One region of the Streptomyces sp. NPDC002004 genome, then DNA from elsewhere that is predicted to be linked to it. Evidence: riboswitches for the same ligand, from Rfam matches in the RefSeq annotation. Region 1 holds a riboswitch; the other holds the start of a gene.
The links. A riboswitch is a leader RNA that binds a small molecule or an ion and turns the genes downstream of it on or off. The one in region 1 is predicted to bind glycine.
Positions count from the first base shown of each region.

Region 2: another riboswitch for glycine. It lies ahead of gcvT (glycine cleavage system aminomethyltransferase GcvT); the one in region 1 lies ahead of gcvP (aminomethyl-transferring glycine dehydrogenase).

Region 1 is NZ_JBSFDP010000064.1:1,925-12,915, reverse strand. Features, by position in the region: gene ACWCP6_RS36430 (MerR family transcriptional regulator) at 1-642, shown strand, start outside; gene ACWCP6_RS36425 (DNA polymerase IV) at 826-2,274, shown strand; gene ACWCP6_RS36420 (PRC-barrel domain-containing protein) at 2,404-2,784, opposite strand; glycine riboswitch at 2,898-2,993, shown strand; gene gcvP (aminomethyl-transferring glycine dehydrogenase) at 3,167-6,052, shown strand; gene ACWCP6_RS36410 (DUF5999 family protein) at 6,123-6,329, opposite strand; gene ACWCP6_RS36405 (hypothetical protein) at 6,585-7,175, opposite strand; gene ACWCP6_RS36400 (glutamate--cysteine ligase) at 7,706-9,223, shown strand; gene ACWCP6_RS36395 (CPBP family intramembrane glutamic endopeptidase) at 9,393-10,193, shown strand; gene ACWCP6_RS36390 (PhzF family phenazine biosynthesis protein) at 10,389-10,991, opposite strand, start outside.
Region 2 is NZ_JBSFDP010000006.1:23,200-34,190, forward strand. Features, by position in the region: gene ACWCP6_RS12250 (ABC transporter ATP-binding protein) at 1-591, opposite strand, end outside; gene ACWCP6_RS12255 (ABC transporter ATP-binding protein) at 615-1,703, opposite strand; gene ACWCP6_RS12260 (ABC transporter permease) at 1,700-2,713, opposite strand; gene ACWCP6_RS12265 (ABC transporter substrate-binding protein) at 2,815-4,566, opposite strand; gene ACWCP6_RS12270 (ABC transporter permease) at 4,625-5,623, opposite strand; gene ACWCP6_RS12275 (enhanced serine sensitivity protein SseB C-terminal domain-containing protein) at 6,001-6,795, opposite strand; gene ACWCP6_RS12280 (enhanced serine sensitivity protein SseB) at 6,943-7,716, opposite strand; gene ACWCP6_RS12285 (AAA family ATPase) at 7,759-8,436, opposite strand; glycine riboswitch at 8,701-8,797, shown strand; gene gcvT (glycine cleavage system aminomethyltransferase GcvT) at 8,942-10,057, shown strand; gene gcvH (glycine cleavage system protein GcvH) at 10,238-10,618, shown strand; gene glyA (serine hydroxymethyltransferase) at 10,632-10,991, shown strand, end outside.

The DNA.
Region 1 (10,991 bases):
GACGGTACGCCCGGGGGTGCCCCCGGACGGGGTCTGGGGGAGGCTGGTCTGTACTCGCTTCACAGCAGCGTGGATTCGGTCCACGGCGGCATGGCCGGTCATTCCGCGCAGCGGCCGGCGGCGGCCCAGGACCACCAGGACGCGACGTCCGAACAGATCGGTTATCGCGGTCCGACCGCGTGCGCGGCCGCGGGAATCACCTACCGGCAGCTCGACTACTGGGCGCGCACGGGCCTCGTCGAACCGAGCGTGCGGCCCGCGTACGGGTCGGGGACACAGCGCCTCTACAGCTTTCGGGACGTCGTCGTCCTGAAGATCGTCAAGCGGTTCCTGGACACGGGTGTGTCCCTGCAGAACATCCGGGCCGCCGTCCAGCATCTGCGGGAGCGCGGCTTCCAGGACCTGGAGCGCATGACGCTGATGTGCGACGGTGCGACGGTCTACGAATGCTCGTCACCGGACGAGGTGCACGATCTGCTCCAGGGCGGCCAGGGGGTCTTCGGGATCGCCGTCGGTGTGGTCTGGCGGGACGTGGAGAGCGCGCTCTCGCAGCTGCACGGCGAGCGGATCGACACCGGCGAGACGCTCATCGGGCACAGCCCGGCCGACGAGCTGGCGCGACGCCGCAACCGCGCGGTCTGACACTCCGTCCCGGCGCGTCCGCCTTCGTCGGGCGCGCCGACGGGGATCGCAAGGGCCTGCCCGTGCGATACGCGCCCTGTCCCGCCAGGCGGGCTTCCAGGGGCCGGCACGTGCCGGCGCGTGCCGGGCACCGAGCGGCGCCGCCTCCGGGCGTTGTCAGTGGTGTAGGGCAGCATCGACCGTGTGAGAACCGCGCCCACCATCCTGCATCTCGACATGGATGCCTTCTACGCCTCCGCGGAGCAGGCGGCCAAGCCGAGTCTGCGCGGAAAGGCCGTGGTGGTGGGCGGGCTCGGACCGCGCGGTGTGGTGGCCACGGCGTCGTACGAAGCACGGAAGTTCGGGGTGCACTCCGCGATGCCGATGGCGCAGGCACGGCGGCTCGCTCCCCACGCCGCCTACCTCGTGCCCCGCTTCGGTCTCTACCGCGACATCAGCGAGCAGGTCATGGGGCTGCTGCGGGAGCTGTCGCCGCTCGTGGAGCCCTTGAGCCTGGACGAGGCGTTCGTGGACCTGGAGGCCGGGGAAGCGGCCTGGGACGCGGCGTCCGCGCAGGCGGTCGGGGTGCGGCTGCGCACCGACATCAAGGCGGTGACCGGGCTGACCGGCTCGGTCGGGCTCGCGGCCTCGAAGATGCTCGCGAAGATCGCCTCCGAGCAGGCCAAGCCGGACGGCCTGGTGCTGATAGCGCCGGGCACCGAGCGGGCGCTGCTCGGGCCCATGTCGGTGCGGACGCTGCCCGGCGTGGGGCCCGCCACCGGGGACCATCTGCGGCGGGCCGGGATCCTCACGGTCGAGGAGATCGCGGAGGCCGGTGAGGAAGAGCTCGTACGCCTGCTGGGCAAGGCCCACGGGCAGTCGCTGTACGCGATGGCGCTCGCGCACGACGACCGACCGGTGGTGGCCGAGCGGGACGCGAAGTCGGTGTCGGTCGAGGACACGTACGACGTGGACATCCACGACCGGGTACGGGTCCGTACGGAGGTGCAGCGGCTCGCCGACCGGTGCGTGCACCGTCTGCGGGCCGCCGGCCGCTCGGGCCGCACCGTGGTGCTCAAGGTGCGGCGGTACGACTTCTCGACGCTCACCCGGTCCGAGACGCTCCGGGGGCCGACGGACGACCCGACGGTCGTACGGGAAGCCGCCGCGCGCCTCCTGGAGGCCGTGGACACCACGGGCGGGGTCCGGCTGCTCGGGGTCGGCGTCAGCGGGCTGGCCGACTACACGCAGGAGGACCTGTTCGCCCAGGCCGCCGAGGCGTCCGCGGAGAAGTCGGCGCACCACGAGCCGGCTCCGGTGCCGGCATCGGAGGAGCCCGCTGCGCCGTCCGAGCGGCGCTGGTCGGCGGGGCACGACGTGCGGCACGCGGTGTACGGGCCGGGATGGGTGCAGGGCAGCGGCCTTGGGAGGGTGACCGTACGGTTCGAGACGCCGGACTCGCCTCCCGGCCGGGTGCGCACCTTCCGGACGGACGACCCGGACCTGGAGCCCGCCCATCCGCTGCCCCTGGTGGCGGCCGCCGAGCGGGGGCTGGGGCCATCGGGCGGGGGAGCGGACGGCGGCGAGCCGGAGCACGCGGTGGCTCCGCCGGAGGCGTCGCCCGGAGCACCGGGAACCGCGCCGTCCGCGTGATGTGTCGGCCCCGGGTACAGGGCGGCGAGCCCGCCGTCTCCGGCCATCGAGCGGCGGCCCGGTCCGGGCTGCCCGGGCCGCGCGGGCGGCGGTTCGCCGCTGCAGGCCCCGGGGCTGCGGGCTCCTGTTTCAGGACTCGCCGTCGTCGTTCGACAGCCGGCCGAAGTCGTGGTCGGGCAGCGGGGGCGAGTCCGGCGCCGCGATGTCGAGTCCGTAGTGGTGGTAGAGCTGGAGCTCCTGCTCGGGCGACAGGTGCCGGCCGACGCCGAAGTCGGGCGCGTCCTTGATCAGGGCGCGTTCGAACGGGACGCGGAGCGTGCCTTCGACCAGTTCGCTGGGCTCCAGGGGAACAAAGGCGTCGCGGCTGAACAGACCGGTCCGTATGGCCGCCCACTCCGGAATACCGGTCGCGTCGTCGAGGTAGACCTCGTCCACGGTGCCGAGCTTGGTTCCGTTGCGGTCGAACGCCTTGCGGCCGATCAGGTTGCGCGGATCGATGTCGGTCTGCACGTGCCCTCCAGCTGCTCGCAACTCATCCGTAAGCACTACGAAAGAGCACATTGGGGCGGGCGGCCACTCGAGGTCCCCGTGCTGGTCCTCGCTGGTAGGCTGGCAGCGGCCGCTGACCCCGTGCGGGAGAGTCCCCTGGTTGCCACCGGGGGCGCCGAAGGAGCAAATCCTCCCCGGAATCTCTCAGGCACCAGTACCGCACGGACGAGGTCACTCTGGAAAGCAGAGCGGACGGCATCCGCTCTCACCGACGGTGAAAGCCGGTGCGCCCATGACGGGCGGACCGGCGAAGCTCTCAGGTTGAGATGACAGAGGGGGAGGCCGTCCGGGCACCCGCGCCGTGGTGCCCCTCGCAGGTCGCGCCAGACCAGGAGGCCTCCGCATGACCGCCAACCGCATTCCGCTCTCCCAGCTCGAACAGGGCATCCCCTTCGAGCAGCGTCACATCGGTCCCGATACCGAGGCCCGGGCCAAGATGCTCGCGCACGTCGGGTACGGCTCACTCGACGAGCTCACGGCGACCGCGGTGCCGGATGTGATCAAGAGCGCCGATGCGCTCGACCTGCCCGGTGGCCGCTCCGAGGCCGAGGTCCTCGCCGAACTGCGTTCCCTCGCGGACCGCAACCAGGTCCTGGACTCCATGATCGGCCTGGGCTACTACGGCACGTTCACACCTCCGGTGATCCTGCGCAACGTCATGGAGAGCCCGGCCTGGTACACCGCCTACACGCCGTACCAGCCGGAGATCTCGCAGGGCCGCCTGGAGGCGCTGCTGAACTTCCAGACGATGGTCGCCGAGCTGACCGGACTGCCCACCTCCGGCGCCTCCCTGCTCGACGAGGGCACCGCGGCCGCCGAGGCCATGGCGCTGTCCCGACGCATGGGCAAGGTCAAGAACGGCGTGTTCCTGGTCGACGCCGACACCCTTCCGCAGACCGTCGCCGTCATAGAGACCCGCGCGGAGCCGACCGGTGTCGAGGTCGTCGTCGCCGACCTGAGCAGCGGCATTCCGACCGAGGTCGCGGAGCGCGGCGTGGTCGGCGTGCTGCTGCAGTACCCGGGCGCCTCCGGAGCCGTCCGCGACCTCAAGCCGGTCATCGAGCAGGCGCACGAGCTGGGTGCGGTCGTCACCGTCGCTGCGGACCTGCTCGCGCTGACCCTGCTCGCCTCGCCCGGTGAGCTCGGCGCCGACATCGCCGTCGGCACCACGCAGCGCTTCGGCGTTCCCATGGGCTTCGGCGGCCCGCACGCCGGCTACATGGCCGTCCGCGAGAAGTTCGCCCGCAGCCTGCCCGGCCGTCTCGTGGGTGTCTCCGTCGACGCCGACGGCCACAAGGCCTACCGGCTCGCCCTGCAGACCCGCGAGCAGCACATCCGCCGTGAGAAGGCCACCAGCAACATCTGCACCGCGCAGGTGCTGCTCGCCGTCATGGCCGGCATGTACGCCGTCTACCACGGCCCCGACGGCCTGAAGGCGATCGCGCGGCGGACCCACCGCTACGCCACCGTCCTCGCCGAGGGCCTCAAGGCCGGCGGCGTCGAGGTCGTGCACGGCTCCTACTTCGACACCCTGACCGTGCGCGTGCCCGGCAGGGCCGCCGAGGTCGTCGCCGCCGCCCGCGAGGGCGGGGTCAACCTCCGCCAGGTGGACGCGGACCACGTGAGCATCGCCTGCGACGAGACCACCACGCGCACCCAGATCGGCGCCGTGTGGACCGCCTTCGCCGTGGAGGCCGACATCGACGTGCTGGACGCGTCGGTCGCCGACACCCTGCCCGGCGCGCTGCTGCGCACCGACGACTTCCTGAACCACCCGGTCTTCCACAGCCACCGCTCCGAGACCGCGATGCTGCGCTACCTGCGCAAGCTGTCCGACCGCGACTACGCGCTCGACCGCGGCATGATCCCGCTGGGCTCCTGCACCATGAAGCTCAACGCGACCACCGAGATGGAGCCGGTCACCTGGCCCGAGTTCGGGCAGCTGCACCCCTTCGCGCCCGCCGACCAGGCCCAGGGCTACCTGACGCTCATCCGCGAGCTGGAGGAGCGGCTGGCCGAGGTCACCGGGTACGACAAGGTGTCCCTGCAGCCCAACGCCGGATCGCAGGGCGAACTGGCCGGTCTGCTCGCTGTGCGCGGCTACCACCGCGCCAACGGGGACGACCAGCGCACCGTCTGCCTCATCCCGTCCTCCGCGCACGGCACGAACGCCGCGAGCGCGGTCATGGCCGGCATGAAGGTCGTCGTCGTGAAGACCGCGGAGGACGGCGAGATCGACATCGAGGACCTGCACGCCAAGATCGAGCAGTACCGCGACGAACTCTCCGTCCTGATGATCACCTACCCGTCGACGCACGGCGTCTTCGAGGAGCACGTCGCCGACATCTGCGCCGCGGTGCACGACGCCGGCGGCCAGGTGTACGTCGACGGCGCCAACCTCAACGCCCTCGTCGGTCTCGCCAAGCCGGGCCACTTCGGCGGCGACGTCTCGCACCTCAACCTGCACAAGACGTTCTGCATCCCGCACGGCGGCGGTGGCCCCGGCGTCGGCCCGGTCGGCGTCCGCGCCCACCTCGCCCCCTACCTGCCGAACCACCCGCTCCAGCCCGCCGCGGGCCCCGAGACCGGTGTCGGCCCCATCTCCGCCGCCCCGTGGGGCTCGGCGGGAATCCTGCCGATCTCGTGGGCGTACGTCCGGCTCATGGGCGGCGAGGGCCTCAAGCGCGCCACGCAGGTGGCCGTGCTCTCGGCGAACTACATCGCCAAGCGCCTGGAGCCGCACTACCCGGTGCTGTACACGGGCCCCGGCGGTCTCGTCGCGCACGAGTGCATCATCGACCTGCGTCCGCTGACCAAGGCGACCGGTGTGACCGTGGACGACATCGCCAAGCGCCTCATCGACTACGGCTTCCACGCGCCGACGATGTCCTTCCCGGTGGCCGGCACGCTGATGATCGAGCCCACCGAGTCCGAGGACCTCGGTGAGCTGGACCGGTTCTGCGAGGCGATGATCGCCATCCGCGCGGAGATCGAGAAGGTCGGCTCCGGCGAGTGGCCCGCGGAGGACAACCCGCTGTGCAACGCCCCGCACACCGCCCGTGCGCTGGGCGGCGACTGGGAGCACGCCTACTCGCGGGAGACGGCGGTCTTCCCGGCGGGCGTCTCGGCCGCGGACAAGTACTGGCCGCCGGTGCGCCGGATCGACCAGGCCTTCGGCGACCGGAACCTCGTCTGCTCCTGCCCGCCCATGGACGCGTACGAGGACTGAGGACGTACTGAAAGGGGCCGGTCCCGGGGAATCCCCCGGGGCCGGCCCCTTCGCCGTCCGCGGACCGCCGTTACGCGGCGGTCACCACCTGGGCCGTGTCCAGTGGCCGGTGGGGCGCGATGACCTGTCCGTCCGGCAGCAGCTCACCGGTGTCCTCGAAGAGCAGGACCCCATTGCACAGAAGGCTCCACCCCTGCTCCGGGTGGTGCGCCATGGGGCGCGCGGCCTCCCGGTCCGCGGAGTCGGCTGATGGGCAAGGTGGCTGGTGCTGGCACATGGAAGGGATCTTTCGCTGTGGAGTGGTGTCTGTCCTGCGGCTCGATGCACTGTTCATGGCCGCCCCCCGTATCTGTGGTGTCCTGTCCCCAGTGTTGCCCCGCGGGCGTCGCTCCGCAGGGATTTCGCGGCAGCTCTCCTCACTGGTTCATGACGCATCACTCTGCCGGGCGGTTCAATCCATGTGCCTCGTCAGTTCGGATGGTTCGGGATGGCCGGACCGGGCTAGTCCGGCCATCGTGGTCACCCTGTGCGGTCAGGCGGGCGAGCCCAGTAGCGGCGGAGGCAGCGGTGATACACGCAGTGTGAGGACCGGCAGCAGATCCGCCACGAGGTGCGGACGGTGCGCCGCGATGCCGGGCGGAGCCGGGGCGATCGGCACCAGCAGGTCCGTCGGCTCTGGCTGTCCCGTTGCGGCGTCCGCGGCGGGGTCTCCGTGCAGCCACAACGTGAGCATGTACAGCTTGGGGACCGACAGCAGGCGCGCCTGGTAGGGCGTCGGCAGGTTCTCGGCCTGATGGAGGGCGAGCTCCGTCGCGGTGATGTACGGGCCTTCGAAGAAGTGCGAGAAGGCCCAGCCGTCCGGGGTGAGCATCGTGTCGGCGGCGGCGACGGCGCGGTCCCCGGAGCGGATGAGGAAGCGCCACCCGGCGAGGTGGGTGGTCGGTGCGCCGGCCGGGCTGACGCCGTCCAGCACATGCACGGGCAGCGGCAGTTCGGCACTGACCGGTCCCGTGGCAGTGCGCAACGACGGAGTGCGCGCCTCACGGACGGCCGTGGGGGAAGCCAGTGCCGCGACAACGCTGCGCAGGGCGGGCGCGGGGGCAGGGGGAACATGCAGCGGCATGGTGGGTCGCCTCTCATTCGACAGGCACAGTGGAGCGAGGGCAGGTGTGCGGACGGCGCTGTCAGCTCTCGGGGTCAGAGGGGGCGGGGTGGTGGTGACCGCGAGCGCCAACTCTCTGCCTCGTGCGCGAAGTTTATACGACGCGTGTTCTCGCAGTGTTTCCTCTAGCCCGTCCCGACACGCGGAACAAGGCGATATCCGGACGCCGGGCTGCGGTAATTCCTCCCGATTTCAGAGGATGCCCGGCTCCGTGACCTCGTATGCCTTCCTACGAGGGGTCGGCCGATACTAGTCGGCATTTTTACCAGAGCCGGACGCAGGGAAACCGCGCAGTGGTCCATGCCTCGTGAATGTGCCTCAGGAACGCTGCATCGAGCGTACTCGTTCGTGGGTTCGCGCGTGCGGTTCCGGTGCCCTTCGCCGCGGTTTTCGATCTCCCGGACGTAGTTACAGATCCCATCGGCGGGGCATCATCCCCCCTGACGTAGCGGCCGGTTGGCCGGGCCGCCCACCGAGGAGGGGACGCTCCGATGGGGGAGAAGGTCGAGGCAGGCGTGTTCGACCTGTCCGATCGTCAGCGCTATCGAAAGAAGCTCCAGAAGTGTCTGGAGGGGCTGGCGCGACTGTTGGAGGAGGAGCGATTCGATCGGCCCAAGAATCTCATGGGGCTCGAGATCGAGTTGAATCTCGCCGGTTCCGACGGCATGCCGCGGATGATGAATGCGCAGGTGCTCGAGCGCATCGCCAGTGCTGATTTTCAGACGGAACTAGGAATGTTCAACCTGGAGGTGAACATCGCGCCCCACCGATTGGGCGACCGTGTTCTCGACCGGCTCTCCGAAGAGCTGCGCACCGGACTGGCATATGCGCACCGGAAAGCGAACGAAGCCGGCGCCGGGATCCTGATGATCGGCATTCTGCCGACCCTCGGCCACCACGACCTGACCTCCGCGAACCTGTCGGCCGGTGACCGCTACACCCTCCTCAACGACCAGATCGTCGCCTCCCGGGGCGAGGACTTCGTGCTGGACATCGAGGGCGTGGAGCGTCTGACCTGCACCGCGACGTCGATCGCGCCCGAATCGGCGTGCACCTCGGTGCAGTTGCACCTTCAGGTCACGCCCGCGCGCTTCCCCGACGTGTGGAACGCCGCCCAGGCGGTGGCGGCCGCGCAGATCGCGGTGGGTGCCAACTCGCCCTTCCTGTTCGGGCGCGAGCTGTGGCGCGAGTCGCGGCCCCCGCTGTTCCTTCAGTCGACGGACACCCGGCCGCCGGAGCTTCAGGCGCAGGGAGTCCGGCCGCGCACCTGGTTCGGGGAGCGGTGGATCGAATCGCCGTACGAGCTCTTCGAGGAGAATCTGCGGTACTTCCCCGCGCTGCTGCCGCTGTGCGACGACGAGGATCCCCAGCGGGTCCTCGACGCGGGCGGGGTGCCGCGGCTCGGCGAGCTGGTGCTGCACAACGGCACCGTGTACCGCTGGAACCGCCCCGTCTACGGCATCGCCGACGGCGTGCCGCATCTACGGGTGGAGAACCGGGTGCTGCCCGCCGGGCCGACCGTGACCGACGTGATCGCCAATGCGGCCTTCTACTACGGGGCCGTGCGCGCGCTCGCCGAGGACGCGCGGCCGGTGTGGACCCGGCTGCCCTTCGAGGCCGCGGCCGCGAACTTCGACGCGGCCTGCCGGTACGGCATCGAGGCAACTCTGGAGTGGCCGCGGGGCGGGCGCTACGGCGGCACGGAACGGATCCCCGCCGTCTCGCTGATCCAGGACGAGCTGCTGCCGCTGGCCGCGGCCGGCCTGGACGCATGGGGCGTCGAGCCGGCCGACCGGGACCTCTATCTGGGCGTCATCGAGGAGCGCTGCCGACGTCGGGTCAACGGCGCCACATGGCAGGCGGCCACCTTCCACGAGGCGCTGGAGAGCGGCCTGGACCGGGACGCGGCACTGGCCGCCACGACACGCCGCTACACCGAGCTGATGCACCTGGGCGAGCCCGTCCACACCTGGCCCGTGGGGCTGCCCGAAGCGCTGCCCGTGGGCTGAGCAGACGAGCGCGAAGGACGGCCGGACCCTGCGGGGTCCGGCCGTCCTCGCCGTTCCCGGAGACCGCCCCACGGCGGCCGAGCGCACGGCTCGACCGCGTCTGTTCCATACTCGTCGGCATGCTGGGCGAGGATGGGATCCAGGCGGGCCTACTCAACGGGAGGCAGGAGTGCAGGCGGAGGCGGAACCAGTGGCCGAATCATTTCCGGTGGAGCGGCTCTCGCGGAGGATCTTCAGGGACGAGACGCTGCTCGTGCTCGGGCTGTCCCTGGGGGCCAGCGGAGTCTCCGCGCTGATCAGCTTCGTCGGATCGGTCACGAAACCGGGCGGCCTCAAGGACCAGGCCGCGACGATGAACCCATCGGCGGCGCCGGGACGGCCCTGGCTCGATCTCGCCTGGCAGCTGTTCGGCATCGCGAGCGCGCTGGTGCCGGTGGCGCTCGTCGCACACCTCCTGCTGCGTGAGGGCTCCGGGCTGCGGGCCATCGGCTTCGACCGGACCAGGCCCTGGCCCGACCTGGGCCGCGGAGCCGCGATCGCGGCGGTCATCGGCAGCACCGGCATCGCCTTCTACCTCGCCGCCCGCGGACTCGGCTTCAACCTCACCGTCGTTCCCGAGGCGCTGCCGTCCGTGTGGTGGAAGTACCCCGTGCTCGTCCTGTCGGCGGTGCAGAACGCCGTCCTGGAGGAAGTCATCGTGGTGGGCTATCTGCTGCGCCGGCTGCGGCAGTTGGGCTGGACCCCGGGCACGGCCCTCGTCGCGAGCTCCGTACTGCGCGGCTCGTACCACCTCTACCAGGGCATCGGCGGCTTCGTCGGCAACATGGTGATGGGCGGGGTGTTCGTCCTCCTCTACCGGCGCTGGGGACGCGTCGGCCCGCTGGTCGTGGCCCACTCCCTGCTCGACATCGGGGCGTTCGTGGGATACGCCCTGCTCGCGGGCAAGGTGGGGTGGCTGCCGACGCCGTGAACGGGGCTGTCACGCGAGTGACCGAGGCCCGGGTGCGGGCGACGGAACCTCGCGCCTGACCGCGCGTACGGTACGAGGCGTCCCGGCCGCCTCGCCCGACCGCCGCGTACCGTGCGCGGCGACCCGGCCGCCGGACCGAGGCGTACGGCTCGCCGGCCGTCGCCTCGTCCCCACCCGGCCGCCCCGCCCGGTCGGCTACACCAGCAGGTCGCCCTCGATCGTGGTGATCGCGCGGCCCCTCAGCAGCGTGCGGTCGCCGTGGACCTCGGTGCGGACGAGGCCGCCGCGCGCCGACGCCTGGCGACCGGTGAGGGCGGTGCGGCCCGTGCGCGCGGACCAGAAGGGTGCGAGGGCGGTGTGCGCGCTGCCCGTGACCGGGTCCTCGTCGATGCCGACGCGTGGGAAGAAGCAGCGCGACACGAAGTCGTAGCCCCGGGCGGGGTCCGCTGCCGGTGCGGTGGCGAGGACGCCGCGCTCGCAGTGCGCGGTGAGCGCCCCGAGGTCCGGGGCCAGGTCCAGCACGGTCTTCTCGTCGGCGAGTTCGACGAGCAGGGCGTCGATGTGGGCCCCGGCGTCGTGCACGGACAACGGCTCTGCGCCGAGTGCGTCGGCGAGGGCCGCCGGCGGCTCGATGCGGCTGAGAGGCGCCGTGGGGAAGTCCATGGCGATGGTGCCGTCGTCGTGCGCGGTCGCCGTCAGGATCCCGCTGCGGGTGATGAAGCGGACCGTGCCCGATGCGGCCCCGGTGGTGTGCAGGACGTGTGCCGTCGCCAGTGTGGCGTGACCGCACATGTCGAC
Region 2 (10,991 bases), on a different contig from region 1:
GTCGGCGACGACCAGCTTCGGGTTGAGGGCGAGCGCCCGCGCGATGCCGATGCGCTGGCGCTGGCCGCCGGAGAACTCGTGCGGATAGCGGTTGTAGTGCTCGGGGTTGAGGCCGACCACCGACAGCAGCCGCTGGACCTCCTTCTTGATGCCGCCCTCGGGCTTGACGCCCTGGAGCTTGAAGGGGGCCCCGACGATCGTGCCGATCGTGTGCCGCGGGTTCAGCGACGAGTACGGGTCCTGGAAGATCATCTGCACATCGCGGCGCAGCGGACGCATGCCGCTCGTGCTGAGATGCGTGATGTCCTTGCCCTGGAACTCGACCGTGCCGCCGGTGGGCTCCAGCAGCCGTGTGATCAGCCGGCCCATCGTCGACTTGCCGCAGCCGGACTCGCCCACGACGCCCAGGGTCTCCCCCGCACGCACGTCGAAGTCGATGCCGTCGACGGCCTTCACGGCGCCGACCTGGCGCTGCATCAGGCCCTTCCGGATCGGGAAGTGCTTCTGCAGCCCGGTCACCTTGAGCAGGGTCTCGCCGGGGGCGGCGTCCTTGGTGAGGGTGGCGCCGCCGCTCTGTGCAGGAATGGTCACCGCGGAGTCCTTGTGGTTCTCGCTCACAGCTTCGGCGCAATCTCTTCGGTCCAGATACGCTCCCGCTCCTCCTGCGACATGTGGCAGGCCGCCCAGTGCCGGCTGCCGACCTCGCCGAGTTCGGGCCGGACGGTACGGGTGACGTTGTCCTTGGGCACGTCGGCGTACGGGCAGCGCGGGTTGAAGGCGCAGCCGGACGGGATGTTGATCAGTGAGGGCGGGGAGCCCTTGACCGGGATCAGGCGTTCCTGCTGGTCGCGGTCGAGGCGCGGCATCGAGCCCAACAGGCCCCAGGTGTAGGGGTGCCGGGGCTCGTAGAACACCTTCTCCGCCGGGCCGCGCTCCACGCAGCGGCCGCCGTACATCACGAGGAGGTCGTCGGCCATCTCGGCGACCACTCCCAGATCGTGAGTGATCATGATGACGGCGGAGCCGAACTCCTTCTGCAGGTCCCGGATCAGGTCGAGGATCTGCGCCTGGACGGTCACGTCCAGTGCGGTGGTCGGCTCGTCCGCGATCAGCAGCTGCGGGTTGTTGACCAGCGACATCGCGATCATCGCCCGCTGGCGCATACCGCCGGAGAACTCGTGCGGATAGCTGTCGACCCGCTTGTTCGGCTCCGGGATGCCGACCCGCTCCAGCATCTCGATCGCGCGGGTCTTCGCCGCCTTCTTCGAGACCTTGTGGTGCGTGCGGTAGGCCTCCACGATCTGGGCGCCCACCGAGTAGTACGGGTGCATGGCGGACAGCGGGTCCTGGAAGATCATCGCCATCTTCTGGCCGCGCAGCCGCCGTACGTGGTCGGGGTCCGCGCCGATGAGCTCCTCGCCGTCCAGCCAGACCTCGCCGGAGATCTTCGCCCGGGCGGTGCGGTGCAGACCCATGATGCCGAGCGAGGTGACCGACTTGCCGGAGCCGGACTCGCCGACGATCCCCAGGGTCTTCCCGGGCCGGACGTCGAAGCTGACGCCGTCGACGGACCTGACGAGGCCGTCGTCCGTCTCGAAGTGGATGCGCAGGTCGCGTACGGAGAGGAACGCCCCCTCGGTGTCCGCCGGCGGATCCGCCACGGGCTCGCCCACTGCCGCTCCGGTCTTGCTGAGTTCAGTCATGCGAGCCTCACCCGGGGATCAATGGCGGCGTACACCAGGTCCACCAGCAGATTGCAGACGACGATGAAGAAGGCGGCCACCAGCGTGACACCCATGACGATCGGCAGGTCGTTGTCCCCCACGCCCTTGACCGCGTAGAAGCCGAGGCCCTGGAAGGAGAAGACCCCCTCGGTGATGACCGCGCCGCCGATGAGCAGACCGAAGTCCATGCCGAAGATGGTGACGATCGGCGTGAGCGCCGCCCGCAGACCGTGCTTGGCGACCACCTTGGACTCCCGCAGACCCTTGGCCCGGGCCGTGCGGATGTAGTCCTCGCTCATGGTCTCCAGCATTCCGGCGCGGGTGAGCCGGGCGTAGAGCGCCGAGTAGAGGAAGGCGAGGCTGCACCACGGGATGAGCAGGTTCCACGCCCAGCCCAGCGGATCGTCGGTGAAGTTGACGTAGTTGATGCCCGTGTCCCAGATCGGAATCTGCACGGTGAAGACGCCGAGGGCGAGCATGCCGGTGAAGAAGATCGGGAGGGAGACGCCGGCCAGCGCCACGCCCATGAAGAAGCGGTCGAGGAAGGTGCCGCGGCGCAGCGCCGAGACCACACCCGTCGCCACACCGGTCAGCACCCAGATCACGGCGGCACCGATGGCGAGCGAGAAGGTCACCGGGATGCGCTCGGTGATCTGCGGCCAGACCTCGATGTGCGACTTGAACGAGTAGCCGAAGCACGGCGCGTCGCAGTGCGTGGCGTCGGGACCGAACTTGTAGTCGGCGCCGGTGAAGATCTGCTTGATGAAGTGCCAGTACTGGGTGTACAGCGGTTGGTCGAACCCGAGGTTCTTCTTCACCGCGGCGATGGACGCCGGGTTGGCGTCCTTGCCCACGTACTGCGCGGCCAGTTGGTCCATCGACTGCCCGGCGAGCCGGGGCACGAGGAAGAAAATCGCAAAGGTGACGGCGCTGACGATCAGCAGCAGCACCACAGCGCCAAACACGCGTCGGATGATGTACGCAGCCACAGCTGTCCGGCACCGGTGCCCGCCGTGCGGGGGTGACCCGCATCGACGGGCACCGGTGCCTTCACCTGCCTTTCAGTCTCTTCAGCCCACCGGGCCCGCTGCTACTTCGCGGAGCCCATCAGCAGGTAGTCGTACATGCCGAGGTAGGCCTGGGTGACCGTGACGTTCGTCGCGGAGGTCGGCCGGAGCAGCAGGTTCTTGCGGTACGTCAGCGGCACGGCCGAGGCGTTCTCCGCCACCATCTTGTCGATGTCGCCCCAGGCCTTGGCACGGGCGGCGGCGTCGGTGTTGGCGATCGCGTCGTTCAGCGCCTTGTTGATCTTCGGGTCGTCGATCTCCTGGACGTTGTTGCCACCGGACGGCTTGATGGCCGAGCCGTTGATGATCTGGTCCAGGAAGCCGAAGCCGGTCGGCCAGTCGGCGCCCCACGCGGTCATGATCATGCCCAGCTTGTGCGCGTGCACGTAGCTCGGGTTGCCCGCGAAGTTCGTGAAGTACTTACCGGTCGGGTAGGACTTGATGTCCGCCGTGATGCCGATCTTCTTCAGCGACGCCTGGATGGCGGTGGCCATGGCCATCTCCGCCGGACGGTCCGAGCGGGCCGTCAGGTTGGTGGAGAAGCCCTTCGGCTTGCCGCACTGCTTGAGCTCGTCCTTGGCCTTGGCCACGTCGCCCTTGTGACCCGCGGTCGGGTACAGGTCGAACTTGCTGTAGCCGTTGACGGTCGGCGGCAGCAGCGTCGTGGCGACGTCACCCTTCGGGTCACCACCGGCGGCGGCCTGGACCGAGGCCCGGTCGAGACCCCACTGCACGGCCTTGCGGCAGTGGACGTTGTCGAACGGCTTCACGTGCAGGTTCAGACCCATGTACGAGGTCGCACCGGCGTAGGAGCCGTCCAGCTGGCTCTTGTACTTGGCGCTCTGCAGGACCTTGGGCTGGGTCTCCGGGGCGACACCGGTGCCACCCGCGTCCGTCGTGATGGCGTCCGACATCAGGCTGTTGTCGATCGTCGGCTGGTTGACCTTGAAGCGGAGCGTGATCTTGTCCGGCAGGGCCTTGCGGATCGGGTCCGTCTTCGGGTCCCAGCTGGTGTTGCGGACGAGGGTGGCGTCCTTGCCCTCCTCGTACGACTGGAACTTGTACGGGCCCGAGGACACGATGTGCTGGACGTAGGAGGCGCCCTTGTCCTTGGCCTGCGGCACGGGGGCGGTCTGCGAGAACGTCGCCAGGTAGTCGAAGTCCGCGAAGGCGTCCTTCAGGTGGAAGACGATCGTCCGGTCGTCCGGCGTCTCGATCGACTTGATGCCGTCCTTGGACTTGTCCTTGTACGGGCCCTTGTACTTGTCGCCGCCCTCGAGGTGCGCCTTGAAGTAGGTCGGACCGTTGGACAGCGCCTCGGGGGCGAAGTTGGAACGCTCGACGGCGTACTTGACGTCCTTCGAGGTGATCGGCGTGCCGTCCTCGAACTTCAGGCCCGCACGCAGCTTGTACGTCCAGGTCTTGGCGTCGGCGCTGGGCTTGCCCAGGGACTCGGCCATGTCCGGGACGACCTGGAGGCCCGCCTTGCCGGCCGCCGGCTTGAAGGTGGTCAGGGTACGCGCGTAGAGACGGGAGAAGTTCTGCACCCAGCCGTAGTACGTGTTGCCCGGGTCCAGCGAGTCCGGCGTGTCGGCCAGCTCGTAGGAGGCCGTGCCGCCCTTCTTGTCGCTCTTGTTGACGACGGACGTCAGCGCGGCGTCTGCCTTGGCGGAGCCCCCCTTGCCGCCGTCATCCTTGGAGCCGTTGCACGCGGTCGCGCCCAGCGTCAGCGCCAGAACAGTGGCGACTGCTGCTGTCACTTTCTTGGTCTTCACCTGAGGAAAGCCCCCTCAATCGGATGGTTGCTGCGGACGAACTGGCTGTTGCCGCGCTTTATTTGCTGCGGGGATCGAGCGCATCACGCAGCCCGTCGCCCAGCAGGTTGAATGCCAGGACCGTGATGAAGATGGCCAGGCCCGGCACGATCATGTACATCGGATCCGCCTCGTAGAGGGGCGTGGCGGTGGTGAGCATGCCGCCCCAGGAGGCCTGCGGCGGAGCGATGCCCACACCCAGGTAACTGAGGGCGGCCTCGAAGAGGATGTTCGTCGGGATGAGCATCGTCGAGTAGACGAGGATCGGTGCGACGAGGTTGGGCAGAAGCTCGCGGAACACGATGAACGGACCGCGGGCACCCAGGCTGCGGGCCGCCTCGACGAACTCGCGCTCACGCAGGCTCAGCGTCTGCGCTCGCACGATGCGCGCCATGTACGGCCAGTTGAAGAAACCGATCACGAAGATCAGGACGGCGATGCGCAGCGGCAGTCCGGTGAGTCCGAACGCCCCGTCCTGGAGCGAAGCGGAGATCGAGATCGCGAAGAGCAGCAGCGGGAAGGCGAGGAAGGTGTCCATGGCCCTGCTGATCAGCGTGTCCACCCAGCCGCCGTAGAAGCCGGCAACCACGCCCATGACGACGCCGATCACCACGGACAGCAGGGTCGATCCGCCGGCGACCAGCAGCGAGACCCACGAGCCCTCGATGACACGGGCGAGGACGTCACGGCCGTACTGCGGGTCGACACCCAGCGGGTGGTCCCAACTGATACCTCCCCAGCCGCCCTTGGGAGCAAGCAGGGCCGGGTCGATGAGGTTCTGGTGGAAGTCGTTGGGGTCGAGGCCGAAGACGGCCTGGATCGGCTTGGCGAGCACCGCCGTCAGAATGAGCAGCAGGACGACGATTCCACCCGCGACGGCCACCTTGTCCCGCTTGAAGCGGGTCCATGCGATCTGTCCGAGGGAACGGCCTTCGATCTGGCTCTGTTTGGCTCCGGCGAGGACTGCCTCGGGCTGCGCCTCGGCCGCGGCCCCGGTGGTCTCGATCGGTGCGGTCACGGGTGACTGCCCCTTCCCGGCCGGAGGTGACCGGCCCGCGCTTGCCGCTGTAGCGGCCCCTACCCGTCTGCAGCGCGAGAGGTCCCGACTCGGGACATTTGATCGCGCAGCTCGCACATGGGGCCGAGCGGCCCGTGCATGCGGGGAGTCTTCAACGCCCCCGTGATCACCCGCCAGATCTGGCCAGGAAAGGATGCGCAACCGTGATGTGGCCTGGAACATTCCGCTATCCGAACACCATGGTCGATAGCTGGAATCGCATGTGACGGGCACGTACGGCGATCCGCGCGGGGGACGGAACCGCCAAGCGGCCGCTCATGGGGGCAAGTTGGCCGATGGACGCCGAGAGGGGGCGGACCCGGGGCAATTAAGGTGAATCAGTACGCGCCGCGCGCCGGGGGATATCCGTATCCGGCGGCCGGGGAGGAGGGGGCGGCGTGGGACTCGCGGTCGTAGAACGGGCGGGCGTTGGCACGCAGCCACATGGCGACGGGGTCGTACTCGTCGGAGAGCGCCACCGTCGACACGGGCAGCCCGTCCGGGACGGCGCCGATGGACTGCTGCATCATCGCCCGTACGGCGTCCACGGCGGGCGGACTCGTGTCGTAGACGTCGAGGCCGATGGCCAGGTACGGGGCGCCGAGCGCGGGCTGCACCCAGGCGCGGCGCAGGGAGCGGACGGCGGGGGTGCGGTGGGCGTTCTGCGTGAGCAGCGCGTAGAACTGGGGGATCTCGATGCCCGGTTCGCCGATCCGCAGCGGCCCGGCGGGCTGCCGGTCGAGGCCGGTCGCGATCCGGCGCAGGTCGAGCCAGGGGATGCCGACACCGCCGCCCGGAGCGTGCGGATTGAGCCAGAGGCCGTACTGGTCGGGGTAGAGGGTGCGGGCCACGTCGAGCACCGGGACGACCTCGTACGAACGGTTCCAGCCGCTCGCCGACAGCTCCTGCGCGGAGGTCACACAGGGGGCGTAGCCGAAGCCGTCGACCTCCATGTTCCCGTACTGCGCGTCGGGCGAGCCGGCCTGTCCGTGCCAGAGCAGCATCCAGATCTGGCCGGACGCGGGGTCGGCGAGGGCGCGCAGCAACGCCTCGTACGCGTCGTAGCGCCCGGGTGTCACCTGGCGCAGCATGTGCTCGACCTGTCCGGCCGCAGCCGTGCCCGACGCACTCACCCTTGACCGCCCCTTCGCGACGCTCTCAACACGCACCCGACCCCGTCATGAAACCAGCTTAAGCGGCGTCCCTGACACCGACTTGACGCACCGGGCCCGTGGTGTCGCCGGTGCACTCGCGAGCGGGTGCCAGGAGAGCGGTCAAGGTCAGTGGCCCCGGTGGTAGAAGGGGCGCACCTTCTGGCGCATCCAGTCGGCCACCGGGTCGTCGGTGATGTCCAGCAGGACGAGGTTCACCGGCCAGGCGGCGGAGGCCCTGCCGAGGGCACGGCCCAGCGCGTCCATCGGCAGCTCCCGGGCGTTTCCCTCCCACGTGGAGAGTTCGACGCCCACGAACAGCACGGGGGCGTCGCCCTCGACGCTGGCCAGGCAGCGGCGGGCGGTGAGGACCACACCGGCGTCCGCGAACTCGGCGGACGCGGCCGACAGGAAGTCGACCGGGTCTTCCTGCCAGTCGGGTTCGCGCAGGTGGACGCGGCCGCCGCCGGCGGGCCCGTCGAGCTCGCTGCGGCCCGTGCGGCACAGCTCGGCGACGGCGGGGGGCGGCAGCGGAACGCCGACGATGCCGTCGGGGTTCACCGCGATGCCGAGCTGGGGCGGCAGGCCGCGCGCGAACTCGACGGCGGGCGCGACGGCGTACGACATGGCGTCGCCCACGACCTGGCGGAACTGCTGCTCGGAGCTGAAGACGGGGACGTAGGCCTGGCCGTCGATCTCGATGGCGGGCAGGTCGAGGCTCCCGCCGTCGGGGCTGCCGCCGTTCGGCAGCGGCACCCAGACGTGGCTGCGGCCGAGGACCTCCACGATCCGGCCGGCCGCCGATGCGGCGGCGCCGAGGGATGCGGCGAGCACCTCCTCCAGTTCGTTGCCGGGCCACCCCGCGTGGGGATGGGGAGCGGCGGCCTGCGCCGGGATGTCCATCTCTTCCTACCACCTGCTCGTAACGCTGCTGCGGGTCGCACCCTAACGCGTCCCGGGTGCGCCGCGGACGCTCCGTCCATGGAATGCGATCGTCCGCAGGGCGTCGGCCGCCCGGCGGTCCAGCAGGACGGCCGAGGCACACCCGCGCGGCAGCTCTCCCCGCTCCACTCCGGTCAGCAGCCGGGCCACGGTCCTGCGGTGCCGCAGGAAGGCATAGTGCGAGACGCCGCGGCCGCGCTCGCGCTGGCCGGCCCGGGCCGTCTCGGGCGGCACATCGAGCAGCAGCAGATGGAGCACGGTGCCGCGTCTGCGCGCCGCACGGCCCAGCCAGCGGCGCACCCACGCCTGTGTACCGCAGTCGTGCACGACGACGCTCCCTCCGGAACCCAGCGCGCGGCGCAGACCCCAGTAGTGAGCGATGCGGACGAGCGGCCGGTACACGGCGTACGGCAGGAAGCGGGGCATGCGGCGGGCCCAGTGCTCGCGCATGTCCTGCGAGTCGACCCGGGCGCCGGCGGCGGTGCGCCGCATCAGCGTCGACTTGCCGCTGCCGGGCAGCCCGGAGACGACGACCACGTCGCCCTCGGCGAAGGACAGCACGGCGGGGCGCCGTCCGCGCAGGTCCCGGACGAGCGGGACGGGTCCGTGCGCCGCGCGCACGCGCCGCTGCCCGGGCAGCGCGACCCCCGCCGTGGTGGCGTACGCCCTGGTCCTGTCCACCGCGATCGGCCTCCCCCTGGGGATACGACTGCTTCCGGACACCTCCGGTGCCTCTCCCCGACGAGTGTAAAGAGAAGGTAATCCGACACAAGGGAGTCGCCCGGTTCCCGCACCCCGCGACCGGGCCTGCGGGGTCGCACGGGGCCGGGCCGGCGGGGCAGCGCGGGGCCGGGACCGCCGCTTCGTGGGTACCGGTCGGATCTGCGACTGCCGCATCGCGGCGAGCCGTGCAATGATGTGCGCGCCAACTGCATACAGGCCGCTTGAATCCGCGCGGGAGAGCTCTCGGCCGTGAGGCCGGGGCGCCGAAGGAGCAAGTTCCTCCCTTGAATCTCTCAGGCCCCGATACCGCGTGGATGAGGCAGATCTGAAAAGCGAGCCCTGTGGCTCCACCCAAGGTGCAAGCCGAGTCCCCGGTGCGGGCTCTTGGCGAACCTCTCAGGTTCCGATGACAGATGGGGAGGATCGTCCTCGCCCGTCATGCATGCCCTGGGAGCAGTACGTAATGAGCAACGCCCCCCGTCACACCGCCCTCGATGCGCTGCATCGCTCGCTGGGCGCCACCATGACCGACTTCGCGGGCTGGGACATGCCGCTGCGCTACGGCAGCGAGCGCGACGAGCACAACGCCGTCCGCACCAAGGCCGGCCTGTTCGACCTCTCCCACATGGGCGAGATCACCGTCACCGGCCCGCAGGCCGCGGCCCTGCTGGACCACGCGCTCGTCGGCAACATCGGCAGCATCGCCGTGGGCCGGGCCCGGTACACCATGATCTGCCGGGAGGACGGCGGGATCCTCGACGACCTGATCGTGTACCGCCTCGGTGAGACCGAGTACATGGTCGTGGCGAACGCCTCCAACGCCCAGATCGTGCTGGACGCCGTCACCGAGCGCGCCGCCGGATTCGACGCCGAGGTGCGCGACGACCGTGACGCGTACGCGCTGATCGCCGTGCAGGGCCCCGAGTCCCCCGGCATCCTCAAGTCGCTCACCGACGCCGACCTGGACGGCCTGAAGTACTACGCGGGCCTGCCGGGGACCGTCGCCGGGGTTCCCGCGCTGATCGCCCGCACCGGTTACACCGGCGAGGACGGCTTCGAGCTGTTCGTGGCCCCTGAGCACGCCGAGAAGCTGTGGCAGGCGCTGACCGAGGCCGGCGCTCCGGCCGGTCTGGTGCCCTGCGGTCTGTCCTGCCGCGACACGCTGCGCCTGGAGGCGGGCATGCCGCTGTACGGGCACGAGCTGACCACCGCACTGACCCCCTTCGACGCGGGCCTCGGCAGGGTCGTGAAGTTCGAGAAGGAGGGCGACTTCGTGGGGCGGGCGGCTCTGGAGGCCGCCGCCGAGCGCGCCGCCACCAAGGCGCCGCGCAAGCTCGTCGGCCTGATCGCCGAGGGCCGCCGGGTGCCGCGTGCGGGCTTCTCCGTGGTCGCCGGCGGCGAGGTGATCGGCGAGGTCACCTCCGGTGCCCCCTCCCCCACGCTGGGCAAGCCGATCGCGATGGCCTACGTCGACGCGGAGCACGCCGTGCCGGGCGCCGAGGGCGTCGGCGTGGACATCCGCGGCGCCCACGAGGCGTACGAGGTCGTCGCCCTGCCCTTCTACAAGCGGCAGAAGTAGCACAGAAGCCGTACAAGGCGCCCAAAACGGCAGAAATCATGCCACGTCACGGAAGTCTCATCACGTCACAGAGGCATCACGCGTGACACTGCGCACAGCAGGGTGCCGGACGCCCGCGCGTCTCATATCCCAAGACCCCTTGTTCATCACCACTCCCCCGCGTACAGGAGAATTCAGGCCATGAGCAACCCCCAGCAGCTTCGCTACAGCAAGGAGCACGAGTGGCTGTCGACCGCCGAGGACGGCGTGTCGACGGTCGGCATCACGGAGTTCGCGGCGAACGCGCTCGGCGATGTCGTCTACGCCCAGCTCCCGGAGGTCGGCAGCACGGTGTCCGCGGGTGAGTCCTGCGGCGAGCTGGAGTCCACCAAGTCGGTCTCGGACCTGTACGCGCCGGTCACGGGCGAGATCGTCGAGATCAACCAGGACGTCGTGGACGACCCGTCGCTGGTGAACTCGGCCCCCTTCGAGGGCGGCTGGCTGTTCAAGGTGCGCGTCACGGACGAGCCGGACGACCTGCTCTCCGCCGACGAGTACTCCGCGTTCTCCGCCGGCAACTAAGGACCACTCACCCATGTCGCTTCTGAACACCTCCCTCCACGAGCTGGACCCGGATGTCGCGGCCGCGGTCGACGCCGAGCTGCACCGTCAGCAGTCGACCCTGGAGATGATCGCCTCGGAGAACTTCGCTCCGGTCGCGGTCATGCAGGCCCAGGGCTCGGTGCTGACCAACAAGTACGCCGAGGGCTACCCCGGCCGCCGCTACTACGGCGGCTGCGAGCACGTCGACGTGGTCGAGCAGATCGCCATCGACCGCATCAAGGCCCTGTTCGGCGCCGAGCACGCCAACGTCCAGCCGCACTCCGGCGCCCAGGCCAACGCCGCCGCGATGTTCGCCCTGCTCAAGCCCGGCGACACGATCATGGGTCTCAAC